2 regions of the Lactobacillus sp. VURO6/B1 (VP7) genome follow, and region 2 is predicted to be linked to the other one. Evidence: predicted binding sites of a transcription regulator. Region 2 holds the regulator's gene; the other holds the start of a gene.

Region 1 (3,205 bases), on a different contig from region 2:
AAAAAAGTTAATTGTTGGCAAGTATCAGGTTCTAAGCGACTGCAGTTTACTCCCAGAGCACGGACTGTCTCTCCATGCCAATTTTTACGGAAAAGTGCCAGTATTTCTTCAACTAATAAATCATTATCATTAGTAGGACAAATTTTTTGCTGAACATTAAAACCTTTACGGCTGCCATCTTGCTCATACTTAGAAAAGCCAACAAATAGGCTGATACAACCTGCTTGTAATCGGTGCGCCCTTATTCTGGCACCTACCTGCTCGCCAATTTCACGCAAGACTATTTCAATTTCTCGCTGATCTGTATAATCACGGTTTAGAATCTGTGAATTGCCGTAATTTTTCATTATGGGATAATATTTTTCGCTAATAATGCTGCGATCAACTCCCCAGCTGATTGCAAATAACTGCTCACCAATTACGCCAAATTCTTTTTTCAAAATCGCCGGATTAGTATGTGCCAATTCATACATATTATTAATATGTAACCGGCGCAAACGGGCAGCAATTCTTTTGCCAATTCCCCAAACTTCTTCCAGATCTTTAATTTGCCAAATAGTATCCGGCACATCGATATAATGCCAATAATCAATCATTGAACAGCGGTGCTTGGCTGATATGTCCATTGCTAATTTTGCCAGCAGGGGATTCTCTCCAATGCCACAAGTAGTATAAAGACCTATTTTGTTTTTGATTTCTACCTGAATTTTACGCGCAACCAGATAAGGATCATCTCCAAACAAACGCCAGGATTTAGTCATATCAATCATGCTTTCATCAATTGAGTAAACATGGATATCTTCATCGGCTGCATATTTCTGGAAAATTGCCAATACCTGCATGCTGCGCTTAATATATAAATTCATATGAGGTTCTGCCAAAATAAGATCTGGTGCATCTTTTTTTGTAGGTAAATCGCGCACCCGCATAACATTGGTTAACCCATACTTTTTCTTCGCTAAAGGTGAGGCTGCCATGATTAGCCCCGAGCCGTAATTTGTATGTGGCTGATGCGAAACAACAGCTAACACTGCTTTCATTGGGTTTAAGCCTAATTGAAGCGCCTCACAACTAGCAAAGAATGATTTGTTATCAATCATAAAAATTAAACGATGAGGTTCATAACGATAATCATACATTGCTTTCACTTCCTATTGCAAACTTATGTTTGCTAAAATAAATTATACAAACACCAGTTCGAATAATCAAGTGAAAAATTATTCAATTGCTTCAATCGTTACCCGATATTCTCCTGCTGGAGCAGCAACATTGACGGTTTTTCCAACTTCTTTTTTCATGATTGCCTGACCTAAAGGCGAGTCAAAAGCAATTTTACCAGCTCCAATATCAGCTTCCATACGACCGACAACTTGGTATGTTTCGGTTTCTGGATCATCAGCAAATTTTAGTGTGACCGTCTTACCTAAATCTACTTTGCCATCAGCCTTTTTCTCAATGATTTCGGCATATTTCAATTGCTTTTCTAAGTACCGCAAACGGCTTTGAAGGTGGCCTAAATCTCGTTTTGCTTCCGTATATTCAGTATTTTCCGATAAGTCACCCAAGGAGCGCGCTTCCTGCAAAATTTTAATTCTTCGAGGTCGGTCCTTTTTCAAATCAGCAATTTCATCTTTAATTTTTTGATAGCCCTGCGGCGTCATTTTTTGATAATAAACCAAAATATTTTTCTCCAATTTTTTAATTTCAATATTATCCACAAGCTATAAATTCCGCTATGGAGGTTTTCTTTCTTATAAATTAGCACTCTAAAAATAATAGTGCTAATTATTTCCTTTTTATGAATCTGCATACTATAATAATAATTGTAAGGAAGAAATGAAAGTCTTCTGTTACAAATATATAAATTTTGAAAGGAAGTTTTTTACTATGGCAAATGATATGATGAATCGGCACAATGATTTATTCGATGCGATGAACGATTGGTTTGATCTTCCAAGAAAATTTTTCGATAATAACGAAGTAGCAAAATTAATGCAATCAGATGTTGTTGAAAACGACAAAGAATACGTAATCAAAGTTGATATGCCCGGAATGGACAAGGATAAGATACACCTAAATTACAATAATGGCATTTTAAGCGTGTCAGGTTCAAGAAAGTCATTTAAGGAGATGTCTAAGGACAACAGCATTATTCACCGAGAAAGAAGTGAAGGCCACATTTCACGCAGCTTCAGATTACCAAACGTAGTTGCAAGTGATATTCATGCCAAATACGATAACGGTGTATTGACAATTACCCTGCCAAAGCAACAAGCTGGCGCAAGCGATAATTCAATTCAAATTGACTAATTGTCTTCAAATTATTTGTCTTCAAATTATTAAAGTATATTAACTCGCTGAAATAATAGAAAGTCTATTTAAATTTGTCTGAACTTTTTTAAAGTAAAACATATCAGTAACACCAAAATAAGCCACCCAGATCACAGTCTGGATGGCTTATTTTGCTTCCAACTGCTTCAAGTAATTTTTTTGATCATGCAGAATAGTGTTAGAGTTTTCAGAGACAATTATTATCTATTTGCAATAGTTTTAATCTAATAATAACAATAATAATTTTAAGATAGCTATTCTTGCAGCATGGTCAATGCTAATACGCAATCTGCTATAGCAGAGGTGCACTTTTTTAGCAGATGCTATTAAAAGCAGGTCGAAAAATTATCAACAAAGTATTCAAAGTGCCCCAGTACAAAATACAACAGAAAATACTCAAGATATGATTGCAGAGTTAAAGCAATTAAAAGAGTTAGTTGATGAAGGAATATTAACTGAAGAAGAATTTTCGGTTAAAAAGAAACAAGTTTTAGGATTATAAAGTCAAAGTAGGTTCAGCTATTGAACTCGCTTTTCTTTTAGCTTAAAATATAAAGTAATTTAAAAATAGATTAAAAAAGGAGAATATATTTTATGGCTCATAAACTAACTGTCCAAGAACTGGAAAAGTTTGCGGAAAACTTTAATAAAAATCCGCAAAATCAAGTTGTTGCACGAGCTGCTCAAAAAAGCGGTGTTCTTGCAGCGTCTTACAATGAACGTGTTCAAAGTGAATTGACCCGTGTGTTTTCAACAGAGTTGGATACTGAAAATGTTACTAACCAGCGCCAATCGGGGCGTTGCTGGGAATTTGCCACCCTTAATATTTTACGGCATTATTTTGGTAAAAAATATCACTGCAAGAATTTTACTT
Region 2 (3,205 bases):
ACATTTGATCGGCATCCTAAAGAAATTTATCAGAATAAAGAAGTTAGCTATATTGATACTTTAGCTGAAAAAGCTTATAAAATGCAGGAACTAAAAGTTGATTTTTTGCTGGTGATGCATTTCAATGAAGCATTTAGTAAACTGACTGCACAAGAATTTGTAGATAAGATTATTGTTAGACTACATGCGGATACAGTGGTAGCTGGCTTTGACTATACTTATGGTCCCAAACAGATTGCCAATATGAAAAACTTCCCCAAATTTGCTAAGGGAAGATTTGCTATTATTGATGTTCCAAAACAGTCGTGTGATGGCCAAAAAATAGGCTCTACCGAAATCAAAAGGGCCATCACCAATGGAGATATGGAATTGGCCGCAAAGTTATTAGGTTTTCCGTATGTTATGTCCGGTTATGTGGGTCACGGTTTACGTAATGGCCATAAGCTTGGTTTTCCTACTGCAAATCTAGTTTGGCCTAAGGACAAGGTTGTTCCTAAAATTGGAGTATATGCTACTAAAACCAAGATTAAAGGTAAGTGGTATGAGTCTATGACAAGTGTGGGCTACAATGTCACGATTAATGAAGGTAAAAAGCTATATATTGAATCGAATTTATTTGGATTTGATCAAGAAGCCTATGATGAAGAAATAATAATTAAATGGTATAAGTATACTCGTGGCGAAATTAAATTTAATAACTTGAAGGATCTAAAAAAACAAATGAGCGCTGACGAGTCAGAAATTAAGACTTATTTTGCAAATATTGATTAGATTGATTGCTTTTAAAGAGACGAGAGTTTTTGGTAAAAAAGTTAGCACTCAACTTGACATTCTGCTAAAAGCTAGTATCATATTAATTGTTAGCACCTGATAGGATTGAGTGCTAAAAGTGAGGGCGATATTTATGTTGACCGAACGTCAAGAATTAATTTTAAAAACTATTATCAATGATTTTACGCAGACACATGATCCTGTTGGCTCTAAAACAGTGATGAATCAATTGCCTATCAAAGTTTCGAGTGCAACTATTCGTAATGAAATGGCGATTTTAGAAGATAAGGGTTTGATTGAAAAAACTCATTTGTCAAGTGGTCGAGTACCTTCAACAGAGGGCTACCGTTACTATCTTGACAATTTAGTTGAGCCGTTGCAAATTTCATCTTCTGTTTACAAGAAAATCATTAATCAGCTTGATCAGCCGTTCCATCAAGTAAATGACATCGTACAGGAAGCGGTTAAAATTTTGTCTGACTTAACAAATTACACTGCATTCGCGGAAGGGCCTGAGAATAGTGATTTAACTATTACTGGCTTTCGTATTGTGCCTTTGTTTAGCAGACAAATTATGGCCATTCTAGGTACTAGTGATGGTGATGTTCATGACCAAGTTTATAACTTACCAAACAATATTCATGGTGATGACATTGAACGGGCCGTACGTATGATTAACGATGAATTAGTTGGAAAAACGCTAGATCAAGTTACACCAGGTTTTCTCAAAAAGGCCCTAGGTAAAAAGCTAAAAGCTGCTCATGTTTCTGAATTAATAGACTTAGTTGAAGATGTGATTAGTGATGCTGCCAGCGAGCAAATGTATGTCGATGGTCAGATTAATTTACTCAATAACATTTCTTTAAGCGATGTTTCTAATTTGCGATCATTATATGAAATGATTGAGCATAATGATTTGATGTCCAGTCTTTTGGATCGCGAGCAAAATTCTAAAAGTGACCGCTATCCTGTTCGGGTTAGCCTAGGATCTGAACTGTCCAATGATCTATTAAAGGATTATAGTCTGCTTACGGCAGAGTATAGTGTTGGTACCCACGGAAAAGGGATAATTGCTTTACTTGGCCCTGATAATATGCCGTATTCTCAAGTTATAGGATTACTTGAATATTTTAGAAACGAGTTGTCTAAAAAGTTGCTTGATTATTATGGTAGATTCAAATAAAGGAGGTTAGCCGTGAGTAAGGAAGAAATTCATAGTAAAAATTCAAAAAAAGAGCAAAAAGAAACAACTGAATCAAAAGAAGTTAAAAAGGATTCTCAAGCTAAGGCTAACGCAAAAAAGAAACCTGAGTCTTTAGAAAGTAAATTGCAACACAATTTGACTCAGTTGCAAAAAGATAAAGACGACTTGGAAGATAAGTACTTGCGCAGTCAAGCAGAAATGCAAAATATGCAAAATCGGTATAATAATGAAAGAGCGCAGCTTATTAAATATGAATCACAATCTTTAGCTAAAGATGTTTTACCAGCGATGGATAATTTAGAAAGAGCTTTGGCAACAAAGGTTGATGATGAAGCTTCAAAGCAGCTTAAAAAGGGAGTGCAAATGACACTTGATTCTCTGGTTAAAGCCATGAAAGATCACGGAATCAGTGAAATCACTGCTGAAGGTGTGAAGTTTGATCCCAATTTGCACCAAGCTGTTCAAACAGTTGAAGCTGAAAATGATGATCAAAAAGATCATGTTGTGCGGGTTTTGCAAAAAGGATACTTATACAAAGATCGTACTTTAAGACCAGCGATGGTTGTTGTAGCACAATAATTGAAAGGAAGCATATCAATGTCAAAAGTTATCGGAATTGACCTCGGAACTACCAACTCAGCAGTTGCTGTTCTTGAGGGTAAGGAACCAAAAATTATTACCAACCCAGAAGGAAATCGTACTACTCCATCAGTAGTCGCTTTCAAAGATGGAGAAATTCAAGTCGGAGAAGTTGCTAAGAGACAAGCAATTACTAATCCTAATACTATTTCTTCAATTAAGCGTCACATGGGTGAAGCTGATTATAAGGTCAAGATTGGTGATAAAGCATACACACCTCAAGAAATTTCCGCTATGATTTTGCAATATATCAAGAAATTCTCTGAAGATTATCTTGGTGAGAAGGTTACCGAAGCAGTCATTACCGTTCCTGCATACTTTAATGATGCTCAGCGTCAAGCTACTAAGGATGCTGGTAAAATTGCTGGCCTTGATGTTAAGAGAATAATTAACGAGCCTACTGCATCTTCACTTGCTTATGGCCTTGATAAAGATGCTGAAGATGAAAAAGTTCTGGTTTATGACCTTGGTGGTGGTACCTTTGATGTTTCTGTTTTGCAATTAGGTGACGGAGTCTTCCAGGTACTTTCAACTAACGGTGATACTCACCTTGGTGGCGATGACTTCGATAATAAAATTATTGATTGGCTG

What was found. The regulator HrcA, encoded in region 2, represses chaperone genes, less so after heat shock. The targets are predictions, from matches to a motif close to TTAGCACTCNNNNNNNNNGAGTGCTAA.
Region 1: a site for HrcA is predicted at 1,759-1,785, ahead of ACZ2M0_RS00620 (Hsp20/alpha crystallin family protein). Genes of this name have one in related genera too.

The regions. Positions count from the first base shown of each region.
Region 1 covers NZ_JBVOWJ010000001.1:137,371-140,575, forward strand. Annotated here, with positions in the region: gene ACZ2M0_RS00610 (Y-family DNA polymerase) at 1-1,139, opposite strand, end outside; gene greA (transcription elongation factor GreA) at 1,218-1,679, opposite strand; gene ACZ2M0_RS00620 (Hsp20/alpha crystallin family protein) at 1,888-2,310, shown strand; gene ACZ2M0_RS00625 (SHOCT domain-containing protein) at 2,735-2,833, shown strand; gene ACZ2M0_RS00630 (C1 family peptidase) at 2,926-3,205, shown strand, end outside.
Region 2 covers NZ_JBVOWJ010000010.1:15,647-18,851, reverse strand. Annotated here, with positions in the region: gene ribF (riboflavin biosynthesis protein RibF) at 1-771, shown strand, start outside; gene hrcA (heat-inducible transcriptional repressor HrcA) at 905-1,954, shown strand; gene grpE (nucleotide exchange factor GrpE) at 1,967-2,554, shown strand; gene dnaK (molecular chaperone DnaK) at 2,573-3,205, shown strand, end outside.